Regions from separate parts of the Thauera sp. SDU_THAU2 genome, predicted to be linked through region 2. Evidence: predicted binding sites of a transcription regulator. Region 2 holds the regulator's gene; each other region holds the start of a gene.
The links. Region 2 encodes sigma-54, which starts transcription at its own class of promoters, with help from an activator protein. Its sites were predicted from a motif close to TGGCACGCTTNCTGCTNA; they were not measured.

Region 1: a site for sigma-54 is predicted at 4,651-4,668, ahead of AAFL97_RS20035 (GntP family permease). Genes of this name have one in related genera too.
Region 3: a site for sigma-54 is predicted at 2,602-2,619, ahead of adh (aldehyde dehydrogenase). Genes of this name have one in related genera too.
Region 4: a site for sigma-54 is predicted at 2,027-2,044, ahead of AAFL97_RS22475 (circularly permuted type 2 ATP-grasp protein). Genes of this name have one in related genera too.

What each region holds. Positions count from the first base shown of each region.
Region 1 is NZ_JBBWUN010000003.1:3,905,365-3,912,627, reverse strand. Features, by position in the region: gene AAFL97_RS20060 (LysR family transcriptional regulator) at 1-243, shown strand, start outside; gene AAFL97_RS20055 (aspartate ammonia-lyase) at 236-1,639, shown strand; gene AAFL97_RS20050 (YbaK/EbsC family protein) at 1,937-2,458, shown strand; gene AAFL97_RS20045 (hypothetical protein) at 2,551-2,784, shown strand; partial or broken gene AAFL97_RS20040 (sigma-54 interaction domain-containing protein) at 2,914-4,116, shown strand; gene AAFL97_RS24795 (helix-turn-helix domain-containing protein) at 4,260-4,421, shown strand; gene AAFL97_RS20035 (GntP family permease) at 4,730-6,118, shown strand; partial or broken gene AAFL97_RS20030 (acyl CoA:acetate/3-ketoacid CoA transferase) at 6,143-7,263, shown strand, end outside.
Region 2 is NZ_JBBWUN010000003.1:3,661,985-3,669,247, reverse strand. Features, by position in the region: gene ilvA (threonine ammonia-lyase, biosynthetic) at 1-131, opposite strand, end outside; gene hprK (HPr(Ser) kinase/phosphatase) at 229-1,176, opposite strand; gene ptsN (PTS IIA-like nitrogen regulatory protein PtsN) at 1,173-1,634, opposite strand; gene hpf (ribosome hibernation-promoting factor, HPF/YfiA family) at 1,771-2,097, opposite strand; gene AAFL97_RS18905 (RNA polymerase factor sigma-54) at 2,115-3,575, opposite strand; gene lptB (LPS export ABC transporter ATP-binding protein) at 3,582-4,304, opposite strand; gene recX (recombination regulator RecX) at 4,291-4,740, opposite strand; gene recA (recombinase RecA) at 4,761-5,801, opposite strand; gene AAFL97_RS18885 (CinA family protein) at 5,937-6,434, opposite strand; gene AAFL97_RS18880 (phosphatidylglycerophosphatase A family protein) at 6,470-6,952, opposite strand; gene thiL (thiamine-phosphate kinase) at 7,011-7,263, opposite strand, start outside.
Region 3 is NZ_JBBWUN010000003.1:4,125,323-4,132,585, reverse strand. Features, by position in the region: gene AAFL97_RS21020 (methanol/ethanol family PQQ-dependent dehydrogenase) at 1-470, opposite strand, end outside; gene AAFL97_RS21015 (sigma-54-dependent Fis family transcriptional regulator) at 776-2,392, opposite strand; gene adh (aldehyde dehydrogenase) at 2,672-4,192, shown strand; gene AAFL97_RS21005 (cytochrome b) at 4,503-5,045, opposite strand; gene pedF (cytochrome c-550 PedF) at 5,141-5,599, opposite strand; gene AAFL97_RS20995 (sigma-54-dependent Fis family transcriptional regulator) at 5,825-7,263, shown strand, end outside.
Region 4 is NZ_JBBWUN010000003.1:4,444,623-4,451,885, forward strand. Features, by position in the region: gene AAFL97_RS22465 (circularly permuted type 2 ATP-grasp protein) at 1-955, shown strand, start outside; partial or broken gene AAFL97_RS22470 (transglutaminase family protein) at 990-1,939, shown strand; gene AAFL97_RS22475 (circularly permuted type 2 ATP-grasp protein) at 2,087-3,517, shown strand; gene AAFL97_RS22480 (alpha-E domain-containing protein) at 3,588-4,535, shown strand; gene AAFL97_RS22485 (proteasome-type protease) at 4,609-5,421, shown strand; gene AAFL97_RS22490 (methyl-accepting chemotaxis protein) at 5,562-7,263, opposite strand, start outside.

The sequences.
Region 1 (7,263 bases), 240 kb from region 2:
CCTCTATGCCTGTTGCAAGGAGTGCGTTCGGCTGCCTTCGTGCGCCATGATTTCGTGGCGGATATCAACGCTGAGCGAAGAATTTATTTGAATGCCCGGAAAGGAGAGTACGGATCGCTGGCAAGGGAAACATTCGAAATGGTTTGCAGCATTCTGGAGAGCCAGATCTACGGTGAATTGAAGGATATCAATCCACAACTTCTCGATCTAATCCAAATCCACCCCTGGAGTGAACATGTCTGAACAGAAGAACCATCAACGACCGGAGTCGGACTATCTCGGAACCGTCCATATTCCTGCCGATGCCCTCTACGGCGTCAATACCGTTCGAGGTGTGGACAACCTCACCGTTTCCAAACGTCCGATCGGATCCGAGCGTGAGTTCGTACGTGCCTTTGCTTTCTGCAAGTGGGCTGCAGCGCTGGCCAATCGTGATGTCGGCGTGGTCGATGGCGCTCAGTGCGACGCCATCGTGCAGGCATGCCGAGAGTTGGCGGATGGCCAGCACGATGCCTTCATGATCGTGGACTTCATGGAAGGTTCGGGCGGCACGTCATCGAACATGAATGTCAATGAGGTGATTGCCAACCGTGCGCAGCAATTATTGGGCAGCCGGCCTGGTATCTATGATCGCGTACACCCGAACGACCAGATCAACCGCTCGCAGTCGACCAATGACGTCTATCCGGCAGCCATGAAGATTGCCGCCCATGCACTGCTGGCGCCCCTGGTCGGGGAAGTCGAGTCCCTCGCAGCAAGCTTGCAGGGTAAAGCCGAGGAATTCAAGGATGTGCTGCACCTGGGCCGTACATGCCTGCAGGATGCGCAGCCGATGAGGCTGGGCCAGTTGTTCGAGGGCTATGCTGCGCTGGCCGGACGATTGAGTGCGAAACTGAAGGCAGTGCGTAGCGAGCTGGAGGCTCTGCCGCTGGGCGGTACGGCGATCGGCACCGGCTTTGGCGCCCCAAAGGGTTATAAGGTACGTGTTTATGGGTATCTGGCGGAGATTACCGGTGTCGACTACCGGCCGGCGGATAATGCCTTTGACGCAATGCAGAATCTCGACACCTTCACGCGCGTGTCGGCCGAGTTGCGTACCTGCGCAACCTCGCTGGCCAAGGTCGCGTCGGATCTGATTCTGCTGTCATCCGGGCCGAACGGCGGAATCGCCGAACTGGAGTTGCCCGCGGTGCAACCGGGTTCATCGATCATGCCGGGCAAGATCAATCCGGTCGTACCGATGAGCATGGTGCAGATCGGCTTTGCCGTTGTGGGCAACGATGTTTGCATCGCACAAGCAAATCAGGCCGGGCAGCTCGAGATCAATCACTTCGAACCAATCGTCGCCGACCGCTTGTACGACTCGATTCATCTGCTGCGCAACGGCATCCGGCTGTTCCGCGAAAAGTGCATCAATGGCATTCGCGCCAATGTGCAGGTAAACGAACGGCACCTCATGGATTCCACCGCTATTGCGACGGCCCTCATCCCGAAGCTCGGCTATGCCAAGGTCAGCGCAATGGTGCGCGAGGCGGCAGCGCAAAACCGACTGTTGCTTGAGGTATTGCAGGAACGGGGTGTGCTAAGTCGCGAGGATGCAGTCCAATTGACAAGAGATTCCACCATGCTCGATGTTTGAGCAGCTTGCTCCGGTTGCGTGGCATGTGTTCGTGCTAGCGCCGTGGCGGGAATTACGCGCGCATGCCTCTTGCCGGATGGTGTGGCGTAACATGTGGCAGCCGGGGAGTGGCATGCGGGCCGGTCGAATGTCGAAGCCATTCCTCGGATAGGAGGCATTACCCATCGACAGGCGAGGGTCTGGTCGTGAATATCGGGCGGCAGTCGGCTGTTCAGGCGTATTGCGCCATCTGAGAACATGGGAGTTTCTGGAGCACGTGTCGTGGTAGATCGTAATGAAATTTGCACACGGGAATTCTTGCTGAAATTTCTGGATGGACTGGGAGTCGATTATCGGGAAGTACGGCATCAGGCTGTGTATAGCATGGCGGGCTCGGCACATCTGGCGGCATGCTTGGAAGGTTCGCGCTGCAAGAACCTGCTCGTCCAAAGCAAGAAAGGAAAAGATCGCCTGCTGGTCGTGACACCGCCGGATGCCATGGTGGATTTGGGCGCCCTTGGCCGCAGTTTGGGACTTGGCCGTTTGTCGTTCTGTTCGCCGGTGGAAATGATGGATCTGTTGGCGGTGGAGCCGGGTGCGATGAGCCCCTTTGCCTTGTTGGCAGATCGGGATGGAAGGAAGGTGCGATTGCTGATGGATCGGTCGCTCGAGCCAGTTTCCCGATTTCTTTTCCATCCTCTGGTCAACACTGCGACAGTTTCGATTCGTCGTGAAGGACTTGCACGTTTCCTGGTGGCGATTGACCACCCTGCGGAGTTCGTGGAAATTCCATATCGTGTCGTCGAGCACGAAGTTGTAGAGCTGCGTGCGAACGGTTAGGCGCCCCAGCGCGCAACGATGGTGCCAGCCGGAGCGGAATCCGCTACCCTGCGCCCTGTCCCGATCCTCCGCGCGCATCGCGCCCGCAGCCCATGGCCCAGCCCAATCTCAAGCAACGCAAGACTTTCGCCATGATCCGCGTGATGGGCGGCATGGTTGCCGCCCTGTACCTGAGCGCTGTCGTCGTCGCCAACGTGCTGGAAGGCGTGCCGCTGGAAGGCAGCCTGTTGTTCTCCGCGCTGGTCGCGGCGGCGGGTTATGGCTATGCCGCCTGGTACCTGCGCGAGCTGTCGGCGATCGCCCGAGAGGAACGTGACGTGCGTTAGCAAGCACGCGGTAGCAGACGCGCGTTAGCGACGCGCGCTAGCTGGCGGACGCTGAACGGGCCCGCCGGCATTGCAGGGCGGGTGGGGCAGTCCCATAATCTCCTGCCTCATTCCCGCACAAGTCTGGCCATGGGTCTGTCTGCCGCCGAGCTCGACGAAAACGGCCTCAAGATCGGCATCTCCCCCGAGTATTTCCGCACGGTGGCGATGCCCTTGCTGTTCGACCATCTCGAAGCCCAGTGCGAAGGCACGGTGGCGGTCAATCGCCAGGCGCGCATCGTGTGGATGAGTGCCAAGTACGCCCGCAAGATCGGCATCGATGGCCCCCATGAAGCCCTCGGCCGCGACATCGAGGAAGTGCTGCCGGCGAGCCGGCTGCGCGAAGTGGTGGAAAGCGGCCAGCCCAGCCTGCTCGACCTGATGCCTTTCGGCGACGAGCATTTCGTCGTCACCCGGATTCCCTTGCGCGACGATGATGGGCGGGTGGTGGGGGCGCTGGGCTACGTGCTGTTCGACCGCGCCCGCCATCTCAAGCCGCTGGTGGAGAAATACGGCCGCCTGCAGGCGCGGCTGGCCGAGGCCGAGCGCGCGCTGCTGCAGGCGCGACGGGCGCGCTACACCATCGCCAACTTCATCGGCACCAGTGCGGTGGCCGGCGAGATCAAGCGCCAGGCGCGCCGTGCCGCCCAGCTCGACGCCACCGTGCTGCTGCGCGGCGAGACCGGTACCGGCAAGGAGCTGCTGGCGCAGGGCATCCACAACCTGTCGGCACGCGCCGCCGGTCCGTTCGTCGCGGTGAACATGGCGGCGATACCGGAAAACCTGGTCGAAGCCGAACTGTTCGGCACTGCGCCGGGCGCCTACACCGGCGCCGACCGCAAGGCGCGGGTCGGCAAGTTCGAGCTTGCCAATGGCGGCACGCTGTTCCTCGACGAGATCGGCGACTTGTCGCTGCCGCTGCAGGTCAAGCTGCTGCGCGTATTGCAGGAGCAGCAGGTCGAGCCGCTGGGTTCGAACCAGGTGCGCGCGCTCGACGTGCGCGTGTTCGCCGCCACGCACGTCGATCTCGAAGGGCGTGTCGCCGCCGGCGCTTTCCGCGCCGACCTGTTCTACCGCCTCAACGTGCTGAGCCTGCGCGTGCCCAGCCTGCACGAGCGCCACGAGGACATTCCGGCGCTGGTCGATTACCTGCTCGACGACATCGCCGCCCGTTCCGGCCTGCGGCGGCTGGAACTGGGCGACGATGCCCTGGCCCTGCTCGCGACCCTGCCCTGGCCGGGCAACGTGCGCCAGTTGCGCAACCTGCTCGAACGCGCCCAGCTCAGTGCCGACAGCGGTCCGCTGGGGGCGTCCGTGCTGGCCGAACTGCTCGGCGAGGGGGCGGCGAGCACGCGGCCGTTCACCGCCGCTGCCGCGCCGGCGGCAAGACGTGACGCCGAGTGCGGCGAAGCCGAAGCGGCGGGGGTGGTGACGGGATGGTCAGGCCGCTCGCCGACAGCCTGGCGAGTGCCGAGCGCGCCGCGCTGCTTGCCGCCCTGCAGGTCTGCGGAGGCAACCGGAGACTGGCTGCGAGCAGACTCGGCATCTCGCGCGCAGGCTTGTACGTGAAGCTGCAGCAACACGGCATCGTGCGCTGAAGCCCGGCGGCCGGGCAGCGCACCGGTGTCCAGAATCCTGGACTATTCAGGAGAGAGTGTCCATTTTATTGGACATGTCCATGGATAAAGACTGCTGCGCGCGCGTGAGCCGCACAGAGCCGAATCATGACGAATGGAAATAAACATATTCAATAGCACAATAATGGTGCGGTATTGAATGAACGTCATGCCCCCTTCTGGTGCGTCGGCGTGCATGTGCCCAGCGGGCTGGCACGCGTCCTGCTCAAGCAGCGGCACTGCGGCCGCGGGCGTGGTCCGCATCCAAAACTACCAGGAGGAGAAGCCCCATGGGCACCCTAGGCATTCTGTTGTCTCTCGTACTGCTGATGTATCTCGCTTACCGCGGCCTCAGCGTGCTGCTGCTCGCGCCGCTGCTGGCGCTGCTGGCCGTGCTGCTGTCGGGCGAGGCCGCGCTGCTGCTGCCGACCTACACCCAGGTCTTCATGAAGGCGATGGGCGGCTACGTGATCCAGTTCTTTCCGCTGTTCCTGCTCGGTGCGCTGTTCGGCAAGCTGATGGACGACTCCGGCTCGGCGCGAGCGATCGCCCATGCCATCGTCGCCAAGGTCGGCAGCGAGCGGGCGATCCTCGCCATCGTGCTCGCCTGCGGCATCCTGACCTATGGCGGCGTGTCCTTGTTCGTCGTCGCCTTCGCGGTCTATCCGATCGGTGCCGCGCTGTTCCGCGAAGCGGGCATTCCGAAGCGGCTGATCCCAGGAGCGATCGCGCTCGGTGCCTTCACCTTCACGATGACCGCGCTGCCGGGCACGCCGGCGATCCAGAACGCCATCCCCATCCCCTTCTTCGGCACCGACGCCTTTGCCGCGCCGATCCTCGGCCTGATCGGCGGCCTGATCATGTTCGTGCTCGGCACCTGGTGGCTGGGCGCGCAGGCACGCAAGCTGATGGCGGCCGGCGAAGGCTACGGCAACCATGCCGACGAACCCGTCGCCGACAGCGGCGGTCCGCTGCCCGGCTTCTGGCTGGCGCTGCTGCCGATCCTCGTCGTGATCGCCCTGAACTTCGTCATGGCCAAGCAGGTGCTGCCCAACATCGATACCAGCTACCTGGCCAAGCCCGAGTTCGGCGGCCTGCAGGATGCCCGCTCGCTGATCGGCATCTGGTCGATCATCGTCGCGCTCGCCGTGGCGATCATGCTGCTGGTGGCGATGCACTGGAAGCGCTGGACCGACTTGATGAAGACCGTCAACGAAGGCTCCTTCGGTTCGATGCTGCCGATCCTCAATACCGCGACCGAAGTCGGCTACGGCACCGTGATCGCCTCGCTGGCCGGTTTCGTCATCATCCGCGACCTGGTGCTGGGCATCGCCCCGGGCAATCCGCTGATTTCCGAGGCGGTGGCGGTCAACGTGCTGGCCGGCATCACCGGCTCGGCCTCGGGCGGCATGTCGATCGCGCTGAAGACGCTGGGCGCGGAGTATCTCGCCATGGCCAATGCCGCCGGCATCAGCCCGGAACTGCTGCACCGCGTCGCGGCGATGGCCTCCGGCTGCATGGACACGCTGCCGCACAACGGCGCGGTGATCTCGCTGCTCGCGATCTGCAAGCTCAACCACCGGCAGTCCTACGGCTTCATCGCCATGAACACCGTGGTGTTCCCGCTGATGGCGCTGGCGATCGTGATCGCGCTCGGCACCTTGTTCGGCAGCTTCTGAGCCCGGCCGCGGAGGAGACAGGACATGAGCATCGCTCGCCACCCCATGGCCGCGTCGCTGAACGTTTCGGACAGCGGCAAAGTGGTGTCCGCCCGCGAGGCGGTACGCCTGATCCGCTCGGGCGACACGGTCGCCACCGGCGGCTTCGTCGGCATCGGCTTTCCGGAAAGCATCGCCATCGCGCTGGAACAGCGTTTTCTCGAAAGCGAAGCGGCCGACGGCGCCGGCCACGGCGGCCCGCGCAATCTCACGCTGGTCTATGCCGCCGGCCAGGGTGACGGCAAGGAGCGCGGCCTCAACCACCTCGGCCACGAAGGCCTGGTCGGCAGCGTCGTCGGTGGCCACTGGGGGCTGGTGCCCAAGCTGCAGCGGCTCGCGGTCGACAACCGCATCGAGGCCTGGAACCTGCCCCAGGGCGTCATCTCGCACCTGTTCCGCGACATCGCCGCCGGCAAGCCCGGCACGCTGACGCGGGTCGGGCTGGGGACTTTCGTCGATCCGCGCTTCGGCGGCGGCCGGCTCAACCAGCGCACCACTGCCGAGCGCGTGCGCCTGCTCGAGATCGACGGCGAGGAATACCTGTTCTACAAGGCCTTCCCGATCCACGTCGGCATCATCCGCGGCACCACCGCCGATGCCGACGGCAACATCACGATGGAAAAGGAAGCGCTGACGCTGGAGGCGCGTGCGATCGCGATGGCCGCGCGCAATTCCGGCGGCATCGTCATCGCCCAGGTCGAGCGAGTCGCCGAGCGCGGCTCGCTGAACCCGCGCCAGGTGCAGGTGCCCGGCGTGCTGGTCGATTGCGTGGTGGTCGCGGAGCGGCCGGAGCACCACATGCAGACCTACAGCGAGCAGTACAACCCCGCGTTTTCCGGCGAGCTGCGCGTGCCGATGTCGGCGATCGCCGGCATGGGCATGAGCGAGCGCAAGATCATCGCCCGCCGCGCGGCGATGGAGCTGCAGGCCGACGCGGTGGTGAACCTGGGCATCGGCATGCCCGAAGGCGTGGCCAGCGTCGCCGCCGAGGAGCAGGTCATCGACCTGCTCACGCTCACCGCCGAGCCCGGCGTGATCGGCGGCATTCCGGCCGGCGGGCTGAGCTTCGGCGCGGCGGTCAATACCCAGGCGATCATCGACCAGCC
Region 2 (7,263 bases):
TCGCGCTTGAGATGGATGCGGTTGTGCACGCGCGCGGACAGGTTGGTGGCGAGGTCGAGCGGCGTCTCGACGGCGACGTCGTAGACGTGGGCGTTGAGAATGCGCTCGAGGTAATCCGTGGGGGTGCTCATCGAAGGCTCGCGGGGCAGCAAAGCCGTCGAGGGTAGCAGCCGATGCGGCACTGCGGCAATAGCACCGCTGGCGGGCTGCTTGCCGGCGGGGGCGTGCTTACGCCGCGCCGTCGCCGTCGGCGGCGCTCATCGCCTGCATCTGGCGGTCGATGAACTCCTGCATCGCGTCGATGCCGCGCAGCTGCAGGATGGTCGAGCGCACGGCGGCTTCGAGCAGCACTGCGAGGTTGCGGCCCGCGGCGACGGGCAGCACCACGCGGGTGACCTTGACGCCGAGGATGTCCTTCACTTCCTGCTGCACCGGCAGCCGGCTCGGGTCGCCGTCGCCGGGCTGGCGGCGTTCGAGGTGGCAGACCAGGCGCAGGCGCATCTTCCGGCGGCAGGCGGTCTCGCCGAAGATGGTGCGGATGTTGAGGATGCCGAGGCCGCGGACTTCGATGAAATCCTGCAGCATCGGCGGGCAGCGGCCTTCCAGCACGGTCGGGGCGATGCGCGCGAACTCGACGACGTCGTCGGCGACCAGGCCGTGGCCGCGCGAGATCAGTTCGAGCGCGAGCTCGGACTTGCCGGCGCCGGAGTCGCCGGTGATCAGTACGCCGACGCCGAGCACGTCCATGAAAACGCCGTGCAGCGAGGCTTTCTCGGCCAGTTCGCGCGACAGGTAGAGCCGCAGCTGGTCGATGACGCTGGCCGATGGCTGGGGTGTGGTGAATAGCGCGACGTCGTGCGCTTCGCAGACGCCGCGGATGATGTTCGATACCGTGCAGCCGTCGGCGACGATGATCGCCGGCGGCTGGCTGGACAGGATCTCGTTGAGGTGGTGGGTGACCTTGTCGGTGGTCTGGCGCTGGGCCCAGGCCAGTTCGGCGGCGCCGACGATCTGCAGGCGGGTGGGGTGGATCAGGTTCAGGTGGCCGACGAGGTCGGCCGGCCAGATCCGCTCCTCGGCCACGGCCAGCACGGCATCCAGCCGTCCGCTGACATGGCTGAGCTGAAGGAGCTCCCGTTCAGCCTCGAACAGCCGCGCGACGCTGGTCTGCCTCATTCATCGGCGCCCCAGTTCCCGAACAGCTTGTGGATGTGCGCGGCGTCGGGCGCATCGAGCAGGGCTTCGCGGAACTCGCGGTCGCTGAACATCTGCGCCAGTTCGGACAGCAGCTGCAGGTGGGTCTCGTTGGCCTGCTCGGGCACGAGCAGCACGAACAGCAGATTGACCGGTTTGCCGTCGGGCGAGTCGAACTGCACCGGTGCCGCCAGGCGGAGGAAGGCGCCTGCCGCGTCCTTGAGGCCCTTGATGCGGCCGTGGGGAATCGCGATACCCTGGCCGAGGCCGGTGGAACCGAGCCGTTCGCGGGCGAACAGGCTGTCGAACACCAGGCTCTGGGCGATGCCCTGGTTGTTCTCGAACAGCAGGCCCGCTTGTTCGAAGACGCGCTTCTTGCTGCTGGCGTCCAGATCGACCACCACGTTCGACAGTGGCAGGAGTTGAGATATCAGGCTCATTCGCTATGGAGCTTGCGCAGCGCCGTTACCGCTGGCGCCACGCTGGGCGACGGGGTTGGACCGGGGTGCGTTGAAGCCGCGTCTTGAAAACGCGCGCATTATAACCACACCCCGGACATAAAACCGCAATGGGCGATCAGGCCTCGGGCGGCGCCTGGTGCTTCAGGGCTTCGTGGTTGTGGTCGGTCATTTTCTGCTTGTACTTCTGGACCTGGCGGTCGAGCTTGTCGGCCATCGCGTCGATGGCGGCGTACAGGTCGGTATCCTCGCTTTCGACGAAGATGTCCTTGCCGCGCACGTGCAGCGTGACTTCGGCCTTCTGTTGCAGCTTCTCGACGGAGAGGATCACCGCCACGCTGGTGACGTTGTCGAAGTGGCGGATGACGCGGTCGAGCTTGGCGCCGACGTAGTCGCGAATGGCCGGCGTGACTTCGACGTGGCGCCCGGTGATGTTGAGATTCATGCTAACTCCTGTTGTTGTCAGATCGATTTGCGCAAACTGACCGGCGGGATATTGAGTGATTCGCGGTATTTCGCGATGGTGCGACGTGCGACCACGATACCCTGCTGGCCCAGAACTTCTGCAATTCGTGCGTCGGACAGGGGCTTCTTCCTGTCCTCTGCGTCCACCAGCTGGCGGATCAGTGCGCGGATTGCCGTTGAGGAAGCTGCTCCGCCGGTGTCGGTGGAAACGTGGCTGCCGAAGAAATACTTGAGTTCGAAGACGCCACGCGGTGTCGCCATGTACTTCTGCGTCGTGACGCGCGATACGGTGGATTCGTGCAGTTCGAGCTGGTCTGCGATCTCCCGGAGGGTCAGTGGCCTCATCGCCACATCACCATGATCGAAGAACTGTCTTTGCTGGTCAACGATGGCCTGGGACACGCGCAGGATGGTGTCGAAGCGCTGCTGCACGTTCTTGATCAGCCAGCGCGCTTCCTGCAGTTGGCCGGTGAGCCCGCCGCCCTGTCCCCTGTTCTGCTGCAGCAGGCTGGCGTACAGACGATTGACGCGCAGGCGCGGCATCGCTTCCTGGTTCAGGCTGACGGTCCAGCGGCCGCGGACCTTGCGCACGATGACGTCGGGCAGCACGTAGCGCGTCTCGGAAGCCGAGTGGCGCAGGCCGGGGTGCGGGTCCAGGCTGCAGATCAGGGCGTGCGCGGCGCGCAGTTCGTCGTCGTTGCAGCCGGTCAGCTTCTTCAGGCGGACGAAGTTGCGTTCGGCCAGCAGTTCGAGGTGCGCATCGACGATCTCGAGCGCCAGCATCTGGATCGAGCTTTCGGGCATCGCGCGCAACTGCAGCGCCAGGCATTCCTGCGGCGTGCGGGCGCCGATGCCTGCCGGATCGAGGTGCTGCACGTGGCGCAGTGCGATCGACAGGTCGTCGAGGTCGATCTCGAGCTCGGCCGGTAGCAGTTCGAGCAGCTCTTCGAGCGGCTGGTACAGGTAGCCGTCGTCGTCGAGCGCTTCGATGATGAAGCGCACCAGCGCACGGTCGAGATCGTTCAGCGGCGACAGCGCGACCTGCTGGTCGAGGTGTTCGCGCAGCGACAGCTCGGCGGCCTGGATTTCCTGGAAGTCGACGTCGTCGTCATCGTCGCGCTTGGCCGACGCGCCGGTGCCGACGTTCGACCAGTCGATGCCTTCTTCGCCGCCTTCGCGCTCGGCTGCGCCACCGGCGTCGCCGTCGCCGCCCGCGTCGGTGTCGGCTTCGCGCTGCTGTTCGCGCTCGCGCTCGGCCGGCGAGGTGCTGGTCGAGGGCTCGAGCCTGGGCGGTGGTTCGTCGAACTCCTCGCGCTCCAGCATCGGGTTCTCGAGCAGGAAGCGTTCGATCTCCTGGTTCAGCTCGATCGTCGACAACTGCAGCAGCTTGATCGACTGTTGCAGTTGCGGCGTCAGCGTGAGGTGCTGGGAGAGCTTGAGCTGGAGACTGGGTTTCATCCTGGACTAGAGGCGGAAATGTTCGCCGAGGTAGACCTGGCGGACTTTTTCGTTGGCGATGATCTCGCCCGGCTGGCCGCTTGCGAGCACGCGGCCTTCGCTGATGATGTAGGCGCGGTCGCAGATGCCGAGCGTCTCGCGGACGTTGTGATCGGTGATCAGCACGCCGATGCCGCGTTCCTTGAGGAAGCGGATGATCTTCTGGATGTCGATCACCGCGATCGGATCGACACCGGCGAAAGGCTCGTCGAGCAGGATCAGGCGCGGGTCGGTGGCCAGTGCGCGGGCGATCTCGCAGCGGCGGCGTTCGCCGCCCGACAGCGAGATGGCGGTGTTGTCGCGCAGATGGCCGATGCTGAGCTCTTCGAGCAGCTCCTGCAGGCGCTCGTCCACCTGGCGGTTCTCCAGCCCCTGAAGCTCCAGCACGGCGCGGATGTTCTCGGCCACCGTGAGCTTGCGGAACACGCTCATTTCCTGCGGCAGGTAGGACAGGCCCAGCCGCGCCCGGGCGTGGATCGGCAGGTGGGTCAGGTCCTTGCCGTCGAGGCCGATCTGGCCGCCGTCGGCGCGCACCAGGCCGACGATCATGTAGAAGCAGGTGGTCTTGCCCGCGCCGTTGGGGCCGAGCAGGCCGACGACCTCGCCCGAGCCGACTTCGAAGCCGACGTCATGTACAACGGTGCGTGCCTTGTAGCGCTTTTGCAGGCCAGCGACCTTAAGCAGACTCATCGTAGGGCTCTTTCAGCAGCTTGCGGATCAGGTCGGGTGCGAAGCCGCGGGTTTGCAGGAAGCGCGCCTGCCGCGCCCATTCGCGGGCATCGGCGGGCGGCGTGGTGAAGCGGCTGCGCAGCACGCTGCGCGCACGCTCTGATTCCGATTCTGCACATTCGCTGGCGATTGCCTCGTCGACCAGGTCACGGTCGAGGCCACGCCGGGCCATTTCGCTGCGCAGGCGGCCGGCGCCGAAGCGCGCCGCCTTGCTGCGCACGAAAGCCTGGGCGAAGCGCTCGTCGGACTGCAGGCCGAGCTCGCCCATGCGTTCGATCACCGCCCGGATCTCGTCCTCGTCGCCGTGGGCCGCGAGCTTCTTCGCCAGTTCGGCGCGAGAGTGGTCGCGGCGGGCGAGGTGGCGCAGGGCGCGTTCGCGCAGGCTCGGTTCGGCCATGGCAGCCGCTGGCGTCCCGATCAGGCCTCGTCCGCCGCGACGGCCGGGGCTGCGCCGCCCGACGGCATCTCGGGCAGGCTGACGGCGGCACGGACCTTGTTCTCGATCTCGCGCGCCAGCGCCGGGTTGTTGCGCAGGAACTCGCGCGAGTTGTCCTTGCCCTGGCCGATCTTGTCGCCGTTGTAGGAATACCAGGCGCCGGACTTGTCGACGATCTTGTGCACCACGCCGAGGTCGATGATCTCGCCTTCGCGCGAAATGCCTTCGCCGTACAGGATGTCGAAGTGCGCTTCCTTGAACGGCGGCGAGACCTTGTTCTTGACGACCTTGACGCGGGTCTCGGAGCCGACCACTTCGTCGCCCTTCTTGATCGTGCCGGTGCGGCGGATGTCCATGCGCACCGAGGCGTAGAACTTCAGCGCGTTGCCGCCGGTGGTGGTCTCGGGGCTGCCGAACATGACGCCGATCTTCATGCGGATCTGGTTGATGAAGATCACCAGCGTGTTGGTGCGCTTGATGTTGGCGGTCAGCTTGCGCAGCGCCTGCGACATCAGGCGGGCCTGCAGGCCGGGCAACTGGTCGCCCATCTCGCCCTCGATTTCGGCCTTCGGCGTCAGCGCGGCGACCGAGTCGATGACGACGATGTCGACGCCGCCCGAGCGCACCAGCATGTCGGCGATCTCGAGCGCCTGTTCGCCGGTGTCGGGCTGCGAGATCAGCAGGTCCTCGATGTTGACGCCGAGCTTCTCGGCATAGCCGACGTCGAGCGCGTGCTCGGCGTCGATGAAGGCGGCGGTGCCGCCGAGCTTCTGCATTTCGGCGATGACCTGCAGCGTCAGCGTGGTCTTGCCGGAGGATTCAGGACCGTAGATCTCGACCACGCGGCCGCGCGGCAGGCCGCCGAGGCCGAGCGCGATGTCGAGGCCGAGCGAGCCGGTGGAGACGGTCTGGATGTCGCGCTCGACGTTGCCGTCGCCCATGCGCATGATCGAACCCTTGCCGAACTGCTTTTCGATCTGCGAGAGCGCGGCGGCGAGTGCCTTGGCCTTGTTGTCGTCCATGAAAACTTTTCCTGAGTGATGGGCTGATTATGGCACAGAGCTTGCAGGGATTTTCGGCGGCGAACTGCCGCAGCCGTGAGAACAAGGTCTCTGACAGCGTCAGCTTAGCATCTGTATTTATATACAGCAAATATGTCACGCAATATCCGCGCCAGCCAGTGCGATCAAGCGGCGCAGCGCCTGGATGACGGTCTGGCGCCGCACTGCCTCGCGGTCGCCGGCCAGTTGCAGCGTCTGCACCAGCGTGGCCGCGCCGCGCCGCGCCCAGGCCACGCACACCATGCCGACGGGCTTTGCCGGCGTGCCGCCGCCGGGGCCGGCGACGCCGGACACGGCGATCGCGACGTCTGCCGTGCTGCGGGCCAGCGCGCCTTCCGCCATTTCGGTGACGGTCGCCTCGCTGACGGCGCCGTGCGTTTCGAGCGTCTTGGTGCGGACCCCCAGCATGTCGGTCTTGGCCGCGTTGGAATAGGTGATGAAGCCGCGGTCGAACCAGGCCGAGCTGCCGCTGGTGGCGGTGACGGTCGCCGCGATCCAGCCGCCGGTGCAGGATTCCGCGGTGGCCAGCAGCCAGCCCCGCGCGGCCAGCGCGGCACCGGCCGTGGCCGAGAGTTCGTTCAGTTCGCTATCCATCGTTCGCATGTGTGCTGAAGGGGGGCTGGGGCCGGTCAGCGGCCGAACAGCTGGACCAGGATGGCCAGCACGAGCAGGGTGTAGCCGGCGGCGATGATGTCGTCGAACATCACGCCGAAGCCGCCCTTGAAGCTGCGGTCGGCCCAGCGTACCGGCGGCGGCTTGACGATGTCGAAGAAGCGGAACAGGGCCACCGCGGCTGCCTGCCAGCCCAGCGTCGCCGGCGTGAACGCCAGCACCAGCCAGATCGCCACCATCTCGTCCCAGACGATGCCGCCGTGGTCGGGCACGCCGAGCGCGCGGCCGGTGCGTTCGGCGGCGAGCACGCCGGCGATGAACAGGCTGGCGAGCAGGGCCAGGAAGACGAATTCCGACAGCGGCGCGCTGAGCAGCGGATACAGCGCCCAGCCCAGCAGCGTACCCACCGTGCCCGGCGCCCATGGCGACAGGCCGGAGCCGAAGCCGAGCGAGATGAAGTGGGCGGGGTGGCTCATCATCAGTTTCAGAGTGGGGCGCATCGGCTCGCTCCGGAAGATGGGGTGTGCAGAAGAACGGACGTGACGGCGGCAGCGATGTTCATGCGAAGTGATCGTAGCCGTTCGGGTGCAGGATCTGCTCCTCGCCGTCGGCCGTGCGCAGCAGGCATTCGCCCGCCCGGTCGGTGATCCGGCCGATGCGGTGCAGCGGCAGCGCGAGCCGGCGCGACAGCGCGTCGATGTCGGTGCGCGCGGCGGCCGCTGCGGTGAATAGCAGTTCGTAGTCGTCGCCGCCCGCCAGCAGGCAGGCGCGGGCCTTGTCCGCGGGCGCGCCGGCCGCGAGCAGCGCCGCC
Region 3 (7,263 bases), 460 kb from region 2:
GCCGCATCCAGAGTGCCGAAGAAGACCTTGTCGCCGTAGATGGCGGCGCCGCGGTTGACCACGTCGCAGCAGGGGCGGATGTCGTCCGGCAGACGGGCATTGTATTCCCACAGGCGCTTGCCGCTGCGGGCGTCGATCGCGAAGATGCGGGAATACGAGGCGGTGGCATAGATCACGCCATCGTGCACCAGAACCTGTGCTTCCTGGCCGCGCTGTTTTTCACCGCCGAAGGAGAAGCTCCAGGCCGGCACCAGGTTGGCGACGTTGTCGGTGTTGACCGCCTTGAGCGGGCTGTGGCGCTGCGCCTTCAGGCCCAGGCCGTAGGACAGCACGTCGCCGGTGGTCTTGTGATCGTTGAGGATGTCTTCCCAGGTGACGTCGGTGACTGCTGCGACCGGCAGCGACAACGCCGCCGCGGTGGCGACGACGATGGCGCGCAGCGCGAAGGGCTTTACATGCGACTTTTTCATTTTTGCTCCTTGCCTCCTGATCCTGTCTTGTAGGTATGTCGTGTGGCTTTCCGCCGCGCGGGGGGCCGACGGGCCGGATGTCCGGTGAGCTACGTTTGGCAAAGAGCGTGCCAGCCGCGGCCGGGAGGGTGAATCCCGCCGCTGGTGCCCTGTGGCGGCCTGGCGGGCATTGTGGCCAGGGGGGAGGTGTAACGATTTGGAACAGTCGCTCCCTTCCTGAACAGTCCGGACGGGCAGTTCCGGATGGGCATGTCGTGCGACAGTAGGGATGACGCCGGCGCCGTGCAGCGGCCGGCGGGATGCGCTCAGCCGGCGGTTTCCAGCAGTTCGTCGGGGATGTCGGCCGGGCGCAGTTCGGTGCTGTCGTCTCCCAGCAGGGCGAGCATCAGGCGCAGGCGGCTGGCGAGTTCGCTGATGTTGCCGGGCCACGAATAGTGCCGCAGGCGCTCGATCGCCTCGGGGAGAACGCGGATCGGGCGCCCGGGGCAGGCTTCGCGGACGAAGCGATGTACCAGATAGGCGAAATCGGCGCGCTCGCGTAGCGCCGGCAGCGTCACGATGCGCGCCCCGTGTCTTGCCAGCGTCGCCTGATCGAGGCCGCGCCCTTCCGCTCCATGGGCAAGCGGATGCCGGCTGGCGGCAACGATGCGGCGGCTTGAGTCCGCCGCCTCGAACAGCCGGGAGAGGGCGGCGGCCGGGAGAAGGTCGACATCGGTCAGGTAGAGCAGGCCGTTCTCCGCCTGTTGCAGGGCGTCTTCGAGTTCGTCGAGGCCCGCTTGCGCACGGGCGGCAAGGCTGCGGCCGTCGAGTTCGAGCGGCGGCACGTCGATGCCGTGGTCGCGGCAGTGCTGGTACAGCAGGTGGCGTTTGCCGGTGCCGGTTTCGCCGCACAGCAGCAGCGGGCCTGCGCAGCGGTTGCGGTGCCATTCGGCGACCAGCGCGCCGGCATGGGCGAGGCGCGGGTCGCTGTCGGGTGCGGGCGGCGCCTCGGTACTGCTGGGAGCCTCGCCGTCTTTCGCCTGCCGGCGGCCGCGCGGCGCCTGGGGCAGCAACAGCTCGGCCCGGGCGATGCAGGTCTGCCCGTGCAGCGTACGCAGCGGAAACGGCGTCAGCGGCCCGAACGCCGCCCAGGCCACCAGATGCCGCCACTGCGTGGTGAAGCATTCGGTGTAGCTGCCCTGCGGGAATTCGCCGTGCAGCTGCAGCAGTGCGCGGGCGGCGCGGTTGCTGGCCAGCAGGCGGCCTGCCTCGTCGAACAGCGCCAGCCCTTCCAGCGGGCTGCCGAGCAGGTCGGGCCGGGTATGAAAGTGCAGCGACAGAAAGCCTTCGCCGAGGTTTTCGATCAGGCGGTGCTCGATGCATTCGGCGGTGGTGCGCAGCAGTGCGTCGGCGTGCGACAGGTTGGCGCGGGCGTCGGTGGAGATGTCGAGAATGCCGGCGACGCCGCCGGTGGGCGAGAAGATCGGCGTGGCGACACAGGTCAGGAAGCGGTTGCGCGCCAGATAGTGCTGGTTGCCTTCGATGGCGACGGCCTTGCGCGTGGTGAGTGCGGTGCCGATCGCGTTCGTGCCCATCGCCGCCTCGCTCCATTCGGCGCCAGGGGAGAGTGCGACCCGGGTGGCGCGATCGAGGAAGCCGGTGTCGCCGATGGCGCTCAGGATCAGTCCGTCGCAGTCGGTCAGCAGCAGCGTCGAGCTCGGGCAGTCGATCTGGCGGAACAGGTTCTCGATGACCGGGCGGGAGAAGGTCAGCAGGCGGGCATTGGCTTCCAGGCGGTCGCGCAGGTCGGCAGGGGAAACGAGGGCGTCCGACAGGGCGTCGTCCGGGCGCAGGCCGAACTCCCTGCTGCGCGCCCACGAGGCGTGCAGGTCGAGCGGCGCGAGCGTGGCCGGGTTCGGCGAGGAAGAGCGTGCGGGGTCCATGTCCTTTTCCATGCAGGAAGTATGCCTTCCGCGTGCATGGCTTGGAACGTGGCGCGAGCGGAAGTGCATCGTATTGGAACAGGTGTGCGGCAATGGAACACCCGGCGAGGCTGGCTTCGAGCGGCTTCGGATCGGCTGCTCAGCCTGGGCTGTTGCCAGTTGTCTGAATGATAAGAAGAAATCGAGAATTCTATGCGGGCTTGCGGTTCTGGCACGCTGCCTGCAGAGGAGACGTGTAACGCACATGGCGTGCGTAACCACAAGAAAGGAGACATCGAGATGATCTACGCAATGCCCGGCCAATCCGGGGCCCCGGTGCAGCACAAGGCGAAGTACGACAACTTCATCGGCGGCAAATGGGTTTCGCCGGTCAAGGGGCAGTACTTCGACGTGGTGACGCCGATCAGCGGCCAGGTCTATACGCAGGCGGCGCGCTCGACGGCCGAGGACATCGAGCTGGCGCTGGACGCGGCGCATGCGGCGTTTCCGGCCTGGAGCAAGACGCCGGCGGCCGATCGGGCCAACATCCTGCTCAGGATCGCCGACCGCATCGAACAGAACCTGGAGCGGCTGGCCTACGCCGAGACGGTGGACAACGGCAAGGCGATCCGCGAGACGCTCAACGCCGACATCCCGCTCACGGTCGATCACTTCCGCTACTTCGCCGGCTGCCTGCGCGCGCAGGAAGGCAGCATCAGCGAGATCGACGAGAACACCGTGGCCTACCACCTGCACGAACCGCTGGGCGTGGTCGGGCAGATCATCCCGTGGAACTTCCCGATCCTGATGGCGGCGTGGAAGCTCGCGCCGGCGCTGGGTGCGGGCAACTGCGTGGTCCTGAAGCCGGCCGAATCGACGCCGGTGTCGATCCTGGTGCTGGTCGAGCTGATCGCCGACCTGCTGCCGCCGGGCGTGCTCAACATCGTCAATGGCTTCGGTCGCGAAGCGGGCATGCCGCTGGCCACCAGCAAGCGCATCGCCAAGATCGCCTTCACCGGCTCGACCTCGACGGGGCGGGTGATTGCCCAGGCCGCGGCCAACAACCTGATCCCGGCCACGCTGGAGCTGGGCGGCAAGTCGCCCAACATCTTCTTCGCCGACGTCATGGACCGCGACGACGCCTTCCTGGACAAGGCGATCGAAGGCATGGTGCTGTTCGCCTTCAACCAGGGCGAAGTGTGCACCTGCCCGAGCCGGGCGCTGATCCAGGAATCGATCTACGACAAGTTCATCGAGCGGGTGCTCGCGCGCGTGGCGGCGATCAAGCACGGCCACCCGCTCGACACCGAGTCGATGATGGGGGCGCAGGCCTCGCGCGAGCAGATGAGCAAGATCCAGTCGTACCTGGCGCTGGGCAAGGAAGAAGGGGCCGAGGTGCTGATCGGCGGCGACAAGGCAGCGCTGGGCGGTGAGCTGAGCGAGGGCTATTACATCCAGCCGACGCTGTTCAAGGGCCACAACAAGATGCGCATCTTCCAGGAAGAGATTTTCGGCCCGGTGCTGGCGGTGACCACCTTCAAGGACGAAGCCGAAGCGCTGGCGATTGCCAACGACACGCTGTACGGGCTGGGTGCCGGGGTGTGGAGCCGCAACGGCAACGTGGCCTACCGGATGGGCCGGGCGATCCAGGCCGGGCGGGTGTGGACGAACTGCTACCACGCCTATCCGGCGCACGCGGCCTTCGGCGGCTACAAGGAATCGGGCATCGGGCGCGAGACCCACAAGATGATGCTCGACCACTACCAGCAGACCAAGAACCTGCTCGTCAGCTACAGCGAGAACAAGCTCGGGTTCTTCTGATGGATCGGGCCTCGCGCCGCTGCAGGGCGGCGTGGGTGCCAGCGTTCTCCCCCATCTCACGAAAGTGAGTCTTCAGGCGGCCTACGGGCCGTCTTTTTTGCCTGGAAACAAGGCCCCCGATGATGCCGAACGATGCGGACAAGATCGACGGCGAAAATCCGGAAGCGGCCAGCGACCGGATGCTGGCCGGTGCGCTGGACTGGGTGCGGCGCTGCGGGCGACGGAAAGCGTCTGCTCCGCTTTGGAGCAGGTGCGTCATCATGGGACAGTGTCGGCTCCGTGCTCCGTGCCGGTGCACCGAAGCCCGGGTTCAGCGGTGGCCCTTACTGCGGCGGCCCGGCAGCATCCTCGGCAGCACCGGTGCGCCCTGCAGCCAGTGCAGGATGACGGCGCCGATATGCATCGCGATCAGCGCCAGCAGCGTCCACGCGAACAGGCCGTGGGCAGCGCCGAACAACTCGTTCAGGGCCTCGTCCGGCCAGCCCGGTTTCGGGATGACGTAGCCGAAGAAGCGCATCGGATACTTGGTGAAGCTGGCCGACAGATAGCCGCTCAGCGGCGTCAGCGCCAGCAGCAGATAGACGGCGCGGTGGCCGTAGCGTGCAAGGCGTTGCTGCATCGCGCCCAGGCGCTCGTCCGCTGGCGGCGGGTGCAGCCGGCGCCAGGCCAGGCGCAACAGCAGCAACAGGAAAGCGGTGATGCCGAGCGACTTGTGCAGGGCGATCGTGGAACTGCGTTCGGGCCCGCTGGGCAGGCCGTCGATGGACAGGCCGATGAAGATCAGGACTGCGATCAGGATCGCGTGGACCCAGTGCAGCGCGATCGCGCCCGGGTCGTAGCGTGCTGGGGGCATGGGTCGTCTCCTTGTGAAAACGCCCCCTGCCGCGAATCGGGCGGCAGGGGGCGCCGGGGGCGAACAGGGCATGTCCGGGCGGCGAGGCCCGGTCATTACTCTGCGACCGTTTCCAGCCAGGCGCGGATCGCCCACATGGCTTCCTGGGACAGGATACCTTCGAACGGGGGCATGTAGACCCGGCCGTCGCGGGTGGCGCCGTTGCGAATGCGCTGCATGAAGATTTCGTCGCCCTCGGCGTCCGTCGGCAGGGAGCGCAGATCGGGCGCGATACCGCCCGATACGGCGCCGAGGCCGTGACAGCGGGCGCAGTTCTGGTTGAAGGCCGAGTCGCCGATGCGGATGGCGTCCTTGTCCCCGCTGTAGGGGTTGCGTTCCAGCCAGGTTTCGCCGAGGGGTTTCAGGGCGGAAACATCGACGGCGTGGGGAACGACGTCGCCGTGCGCGCAGGCCAGCGACGTGCTGCCGGCGAGCAGCAGCGCGAGCGCGGCCTTGCGAAGGGGTTGGAATCTCGTCTCCTCGTTGTATTTGCTTTTCACTTTTCGCTTCCTCATGGCTGATGTCGGGTGTGTCGCTTTCGATGCACCGGCGGATCCGGTTGAGGGGAACTCTGCAAGCGGTGTGCCATGGCGACTTGCGCCATTGCGTGGCAAGGAACTTGCTCTCGCACAGACCATGGCCTCGGCGGCGGTTGCTGCAATTCGAGGCAGGTGCTAAGTTTTGGGACAGCCCGCATCACAAAAACACGATCGAGCGGGGAGATGAGGAGGAGACAGGCGATGGGCCAGCTTTTGCCCGCCGACGGGCGCGAGTTGCGCGTGACCGAGGCGCGACGGCAGTTTTTCGAGGAAGGGGCTTGCCCGGATGGCGAACTGCCGAACGAGGTGCTGCGTTCGTGGCTGCGTTGCCGCGATGCCGGCGTCGACTATCTGGCCAGTGGCCGCGGCGATCCCGAAGGCCGCAGCGAACTTGCCGAAGCCCGCGAGCGCAGCGAACTGCTGCTGAACAACGCCAGCGGCGTCATGGAACATGTGTACGAGCAGATCCGCGCCTCGGGCAGCATGGTCATCCTGGCCGACGACCGCGGCGTGATCCTGCACAGCCTCGGCGATCCGGAGTTCGTCGGCCGCGCGCAGCGCATCGCGCTGCAGCCCGGGGCCTCATGGAGCGAAGGCACGCGCGGCACCAACGCGGTCGGCACCACGCTGATCGAGGCGGCGCCGGTCGAAGTCATCGGCGCGGAGCATTTCCTCGACCGCAACGGTTTTCTGGCCTGCAGCGCTGCCCCGGTGTTCAATCCGGAAGGCAGGATCGCAGGCGTGCTGGACATCTCCGGCGACAGCCGCAACACCCAGCGCCACACGCTCGGCCTCGTCAGGCTTGCCGCGCAGATGCTGGAAAAGCGCCTGTTCGAGATCCAGTACGCACGCGAGATCCTGGTGGCGATCCACAGCCGGCCGGAATGCATCGGTGGCCTGCAGGAAGGGCTGCTGGCGGTGACCCAGGACGGGCGCGTGGTCGGCGCCAACGGCATTGCCCGGGCGCTGCTGCGGCAGTTGCCCGTCTGTCCCGAAGGCGTCGGCTTTTCCAATGTGTTCCGGGTGTCGTTCGGTGTCTTCATGGACCGCTGCGCGCGCGATCCGCATGCGCTCCAGGCGCTGGAGCCGCGCACGGGCGAGCGCCTGTTTTCACGCCTGCGCGCGGCGGGGCCGCTGCTCGGCATGTCCCGCGCCGGCACGCGCACCGACGAGGCGGAGGTTGCCGCGCGCACCCAGCCTGCGCGCAGCGCCAAACCCTGTGACCGGCGCACGGGCGAGATCACGCTGGACTGCCTGGCGACCGGCGATCCGCGGCTGCAGCTTGCGCTCGACCGCGCCGCACGGATCAACGGCAAGGACATCCCGCTGCTGGTCCAGGGCGAGTCGGGCGTAGGCAAGGAGCTTTTCGCCCGAGCCTTCCACTTTTCCGGCCCGCGTGCCGACGGGCCTTTCGTCGCGCTCAACTGCGCCGCGATTCCCGAAACCCTGATCGAATCCGAACTGTTCGGCTACGTCGGCGGCGCCTTCACCGGTGCCCGGCGCGAAGGCGCGATCGGCAAGATCCAGCAGGCCCATGGCGGCACCCTGTTCCTCGACGAGATCGGTGACATGCCGCTGGGCATGCAGGCGCGGCTGCTGCGCGTGCTGCAGGAGCGCTGCGTGACGCCGATCGGCGGCCA
Region 4 (7,263 bases), 780 kb from region 2:
GCTGGCGGCGCTGGCCAGCCTGTGCGAGCGCTGCGGCCTGCGGCTGTCCGCCGGCGAAGAGGCCGCTGAGGAAAGGGCCGTCCAGGACAGGAGTGCCCGGGGAGAGGCGGCGGCGCAGGACGGCGCTGCGCCGGTACGGCCCGCAGCGCCACCCGAGGATGGCCCCCTTGCTGCAGAGTGCGGCATCGAGCGGCTGGCGGGTGCGTTGTTCGACGAAAGCCAGAGCGGCAGCGTGGTGACCAGCCTGCGTGGCGTGCTGCGCCTGGCGGCCCAACTGCGCGACCGGCTGTCGCCGGACAGCTGGCGCATCTACAACCGCCTGGCCGAATTCGCCACGCCTGCGCCAAGCACGCCAGGCCTGGGCGACGCGATGCATCGCCTGGACGAGTCGCTGCTGTCGCTGGTGACGCTGTCGGGCTTCGTCATCGAGAGCATGCCGCGCGATGCCGGCTGGCGCTTCCTGTCCATCGGCCGCCGCATCGAGCGCCTGCAGTTCCTGACTTCGGCGCTGGCCGCGCTGCTGACGGTGCCGGAGCAGGGTGCGCTGGAAGCGCTGCTGGCCGTCACCGACGGCGAGATCCGTTACCGCAGCCGCAACACGCGCGGACTCGCGCCGCGGCCGGTCGCCGAGCTGGTGATGTTCGACCCCGACAATCCGCGCGCGCTGCGCTACCAGATCGAGTCGCTGATCGAGCACGTCGGTCGCCTGCCGGGCGGCCGTTCGCTCGGCGAGCCCTTGCAGGCGCTGCTGGCCGAACTGGATGCCGAACGCGACTGCGACTGCTTCGAAAGGCTGGCGCTCGATCCGCGCAAGCCAGCCGCGGCCGAGGCGCGGCAAACCGTCGCTTCGCTGCTGCGGCGCATCTGGGGCGCCGGCAATGCACTGGCCGACGGCATTTCCCACCGCTACTTCACCCATCTGGACGCGCGCAGCCATGCAACCGCCTCGCGCTGAAGATCCATGCGTGCCGGCGGCGGGCGAAGCGTCGATGCACTGCTACGAGATCACCCACGACACCACCTACCGCTACGCCAGCCCGGTGCTGCTGTCGCAGCAGATCGCCCACCTGAGCCCGCGTGCGATGCCTCGCCAGCGCCTGTTCGCGCATCGCCTGACGATTTCGCCCGAGCCGTCCACGCGCAGCGAGCGCCTGGACTTCTTCGGCAACCCGACGACGCGCTTCGGCCTGTATGCGCCGCACGAACGGCTGAGCGTGCAGGCGGTGAGCCGGGTCGGCGTGCAGCGGCAGGACTGGCCCGAGCCGGCGCAGAGCCTGCCGTGGGAAGCCGCGCGCGACCATCTGCGCGATGCACTGTCGGGCCATGCGCCCTTGCAGGTCGACGCGCGCGATGCCGGCCAGTACCGCTTCGCCTCGCCCTTCGTGCAGCTCGGCGAGGAAACCGCGACCTATGCAGCCTATGCCGTGCGCTGCTTCACCCCCGGCCGACCGCTGCTGGAAGCGGCGCAGGCGCTGTCCTCGCTGATCCATGCCGAATTCCGCTTCGACCCGGCGGCCACCAGCGTCGCCACGCCGGTGGCCGAGGTCTTCGCCGAACGCCACGGCGTGTGCCAGGACTTTTCCCATCTGATGATCGCCTGCCTGCGCTCACCGGGCTGGCGGCGCGCTACCTGTCGGGCTACCTGCTCACCGAGCCGCCGCCGGGGCAGCCGCGGCTGATCGGCGCCGACGCCTCGCATGCCTGGGTCGCGGTGTGGTGCCCGGGCATCGGCTGGGTGGAGTTCGACCCCACCAATGCCGTGCAGCCGGCTCAGGGCCACATCACGCTGGCCTGGGGGCGCGATTATGGCGACGTCTGCCCGCTGCGCGGCGTGATCCTGGGCGGCGCCAGCCACGCCGCGGACGTTGCGGTGACGGTGATGCCGGTAGCGGTGCCGCCAGCGGCGCCGGGCTGCGGCGAATCCGATGCACCAGCATGATGCATCGCATGCCAGGCTGGTGCGCACCAGCGAGGTGCACGCCGGGCAATTGCGCCGCGGCGCGGTATTTCGCGCCCGCCAGCGGCTTGGCACGCTTTCTGCTGTGGTAGCGCGCAAGGGAGTCCGACAATGATCGCAGACATCAAAATGACCGCAGCGAAACCCTATGACGAAATGTATGCCGCCGATGGTTCGGTGCGCGCCCATTACCGCAGCTACGCCGACTGGCTCGAACGGATGCCGCGCGAACGCATCGAGCGCAAGCGCGGCGAGGCCGACGTCGCCTTCCACCGCGTCGGCATCACCTTCAATGTCTATGGCGCCGACGGCGGCAAGGAGCGGCTGATCCCGTTCGATCTGCTGCCGCGCATCATCCCCGGCGATGAATGGACGGCGCTCGAAGCCGGTCTGCGCCAGCGCGTGAGGGCGCTCAACGCCTTCCTGACCGACGTCTATCACGGCCAGGAAATCCTGCGCGCCGGCCGCATGCCGTCCGACCTGGTGCTGAACAACGCCCAGTTCCGTACCGAGATGAAGGGCGTGGACGTGCCCGGCGGCCTGTACGCGATGATCGCCGGCATCGACCTGGTGCGCGCGGCGGGCGCCGACGGCAAGGGCGAGTACTACGTGCTGGAGGACAACCTGCGCGTGCCCTCGGGCGTCAGCTACCTGATCGAGAACCGCAAGATGATGATGCGGCTGTTCCCCGACCTGTTCTCGCGCTACCGCGTGCAGCCGGTGGAACACTACCCCGACCTGCTGCTGGAGACGCTGCGCGCGGTTGCGCCCGAGGGCGTGCTCGACCCCACTGCGGTGCTGCTGACGCCGGGCGCCTACAACAGCGCCTACTTCGAGCACAGCTTCCTGGCCCAGCAGATGGGGATCGAACTGGTCGAAGGCCAGGACCTGTTCGTCAAGGACGACACGGTCTACATGCGCACCACCCAGGGGCCGCGCCGGGTGGACGTGATCTACCGCCGCATCGACGACGACTTCCTCGATCCGCAGGTGTTCCGCGCCGATTCCATGCTCGGCGTGCCCGGCCTGATGTCGGCCTACCGCGCCGGCCGGGTGACGCTGGCCAACGCGGTCGGCACCGGCGTCGCCGACGACAAGTCGATCTACCCCTACGTGCCGGAGATGGTGCGCTTCTACCTGGGCGAGGAACCCATCCTCAACAACGTGCCCACCTACATGCTGCGCAACGAGGAGGACCTCGCCTACACGCTCGCGCACCTGCCCGAGCTGGTGGTGAAGGAAGTCCATGGCGCCGGCGGCTACGGCATGCTGGTCGGGCCGGCGGCGACCAAGGCCGAGATCGAGCATTTCCGCCAGCTCATCATTGCCGCGCCGGAGAAATACATCGCCCAGCCGACGCTGTCGCTGTCGACCTGTCCGACTTTCGTCGAAGCCGGCATCGCGCCGCGCCACATCGACCTGCGCCCCTTCGTGCTGTCGGGCGGCAAGGAGATCCGCATGGTGCCCGGCGGCCTGACGCGGGTGGCGATGCAGGCCGGTTCGCTGGTGGTGAATTCCTCGCAGGGCGGCGGCACCAAGGATACCTGGGTGGTCGGCTGAGGCCGCTCACCTGCCTTCAGCCGCCTGTCCCCGTCCGTACCCCATATCCGATGAAACTGGGAGAACGATCATGCTGAGCCGTACCGCCGATCACCTCTACTGGATGGCGCGTTATACCGAACGTGCGGAAAACACCGTGCGCATGCTCGACGTTTCTTACCGGATGTCGCTGCTGCCGCGCAACAACGGCAGCAGCGACGACGGCTGGGGCGCGATCCTCGCCATCAGCGAACTGACCGACGCCTACGCCCGCAGCGGACGGCCGCTGACGGCGCGCGACGTCATCGAGTTCGTCGTGCTCGACCGCGACAACCTGTCGAGCGTGTGGAACTGCCTGCGTGCGGCGCGCGAGAATGCGCACGCGGTGCGCGGCACGCTGACCGCGGAAATGTGGGAAACCACCAACGCCACCTGGCTCGAAATCCGCGACATGACGCCGGAAAAGCTGCAGGTGACCGACCTCGGCGAGTTCTTCGAGTGGGTGAAGTTCCGCTCCCATCTGCTGCGCGGCGTCACCTTCGGCACCATGCTGCACGACGACGCCTTCCAGTTCGTGCGCCTGGGCACCTTCCTCGAACGTGCCGACAACACCGCGCGCCTGCTCGACGTGAAGTACCACAACCTGCTGCCGCAGACCGAGAGCCCGACCGGCACCACCGACTACTACCAGTGGGGCGCGCTGCTGCGCTCGGTGTCGGCCTTCGAGACCTACCGCCACGTCTACCGCGACGTCATCACGCCCTACAAGGTCGCCGAACTGCTGATCCTCAACCACGCCATGCCGCGCTCGCTGCATGCCTGCGTCGACGAGGTCAACGACATCCTCGGCGAGATCGCCAACCTGCACTCGGCCGAAGCCGCGCGCCAGGCCGGCGAACTCCATGCCACGCTGCACTACGGCCGCATGGACGACATCTTCGACACCGGCCTGCACCCCTGGCTCGAGCGCTTCCTCGAGCGCATCAACCGGCTGGGGGATCGCATCGGCGACAACTTTCTCGTTCCGGTCGCCGCCTGAACGCTTCCTGGCGCCGCCCTCGGTTTGCTCGTGGACCGGCGGCGCCGAACAATGACCCGACAGGACTGCCCGCATGACTTATTGCGTTGCGATGTGCCTCGACGAGGGACTCGTCTGTCTGTCCGATTCCCGCACCAACGCGGGCGTCGACCATATCAACACCTTCCGCAAGATGACCGTCTTCGAGCGTGCCGGCGACCGGGTGCTGGTGTTGATGAGCGCCGGCAACCTCGCCATCACCCAGGCGGTCATCAACATCCTGCGCGAACATGCCGCGGTACAGGACCGCCAGAGCCTGTGGAGCGCGCCGACCATGTTCGAATGCGCGCGCCTGGTCGGCGACACCATCCGTCGCGTGCATCAGCGCGATGCCGAAGCCTTGCAGCAGTTCGGCGTCGAATTCAACGCCTCCTTCATCCTCTGCGGCCAGATCGCCGACGAGCCGCCGCGGCTGTTCAGCATCTACGCCGCCGGCAACTTCATCGAGGCCTCCAGCGACACGCCCTACTTCCAGATCGGCGAATCCAAGTACGGCAAGCCGATCGTCGACCGCGTGGTCAATTGCCGCACCTCGCTCGACGAAGCCGCCAAGTGCGCGCTGATCTCGATGGATTCGACGATCCGCTCGAACCTGTCCGTCGGCCTGCCGCTGGACCTGCTGATCTACAAGCGCGACAGCCTGAAGGTGACGCGCCACGTCAGCATCGATGCCGACAATCCCTATTTCGACATGATCCACAACCAGTGGGGCGCCAACCTGCGCCGGGTGTTCGCCGAACTGCCCGATCCCGACTGGGCGACCTGGCCGCAGGAAGCCGTGCCGCGCCCGCGCGTGCGGGACATGGGCGAGACCGCGGTATGCGAAGCCGCCGGCAAGAAGGGGTGAGGCAGGATGGAGGCAGTGGGATGAAGAAAAAAGGGCTGCGTGTGATCGCAGCCCTTTTCCGGGATGAATGTGGCGGAGCGGGCGGTGCGCGTGCACGCCCGACTCCGCGAGCGGGTGCCGACGCTGAAGCGGCTCCCGATCTACGACTTGAAACGCCCCACCAGCCCGTTCAGTTCATCCGATAGCTGCGACAGCCGCCCGGAATCCTCCTGCGCAGAGCTGGCCAGGCGCTCGACCAGCTGCGCCTCGTCGTAGATCTGCTGGATATGCTGGTTGATCTCTTCGGCCACCCGGTGCTGCTCCTCCGCTGCGGCCGATATCTGCAGGTTCTGGTCCCGGATTTCATCGACCGACAGCTGGATGCCTTCGAAGCTCTCCCGCGCATTCTCGATCGACGACACGCTGGCACGCGACAGATCCAGGCAGCTTTCCATTTTCTGCGAGACCTCGTTGGTCTTGCTGCCGAAGGTGTTGAGCAACTGGACGATTTCGCCGGTGGAGTCGGAGGTGCGCTTGGCCAGAACCCTCACTTCATCCGCAACCACGGCAAATCCACGCCCCTGCTCGCCTGCCCTGGCGGCCTCGATCGCCGCATTCAGCGCCAGCAGGTTGGTCTGTTCGGCGATGGCGCGGATGGTGTCCAGAATCTGGTTGATGTTGCGGCTGCCTTCCTCCAGCTCAACCATGGCCCGGGACGACTCGGCCAGGCGGCTGCCCAGGCGGTTGACGTTCTCGGTGCTCAACTCGATCTGCTGCTTGCCCTCGGCGACACGACGATGTCCGTTCTCGGCGGAGTCGGCGGCATTGCTGCACGAACGGGCCACCTCGTTGGCGGTGGCGACCATCTCCTTGAACGCGGTGGACACCAGCTCCGCCGCTTCGCGCTGGCGCCCGGCCGCCTGGTGCATGTTGCCGGCAACGTCGCTGTTGACCCGCGAGGCGTCCTGCAGCCTGGTCGATGCCGCGCCGATGCGCTGGATCAACTGGCGTATCGCGGCGAGAAACTTGTTGAACCAGCCCGCCAGTTCCGCGGTTTCGTCCTTGCCCTGGACCTCGAGATCGCGGCGCAGATCGCCATCGCCCTGGGAGATCGACTGCAGCCCGGCGCTGACCTGGCCGATGGGCTTGACGATCACCCTGGAGAACACCGCTGCGATCAGGGCAAAGACGATCGCCAGCACCACCACGATGGCCGCCGTCAGGTAGCTCATGCGGGTGGCCTCGCCCATGACTTCGCCGTGCTCGATCAGGCCCACGTAACGCCAGCCGAGGTCGGGCGAGGACCAGATGTTGGCCATGTAGCGCACACCGTCGATTTCCACCTCGGTGAAACCCTGCGTGGTGGCGGCCAGTTGGGCGTAGGGCGCGCCCAGCTCCTTGAGCTGCTTGAAATTGTGCCCGGCATCCCGGGGGTCGACCAGCACGATGCCGTCCTCGATCAGCATCACGTAGCCGCTTTCGCCCAGCTTGATGCTCTTGACCAGCTCGGTGAGGTTCTTCAGCGAAACGCTCACGACGAACACGCCCTTGGCCTTGCCTGCGCCGTCGAGCATCGCCCTGGCCGTACCGACCAGCGCCATGTCGTCCTTGTCGTAGTAGTAGGCGGGCGTGCGCACCGTCTTGCCCGGGCTGGCCATGGCGGCCTTGTACCAGGGGCGCGAGCGCGGATCGTAGTTCGCCAGCTGCGGGTCGTCCGGCCATTTGGCGTAGCTGCCGTCTTCCAGGCCGATGGAAAGGATCGCGGCCGAGGGGTGGGTGGTGCCATAGCGCGCGAACTGATCGATCACCTGCCGGGCCGCCGCCGGCATGGGCTGGCTGGCGGCATCGGCGGAGCGGTAGTCC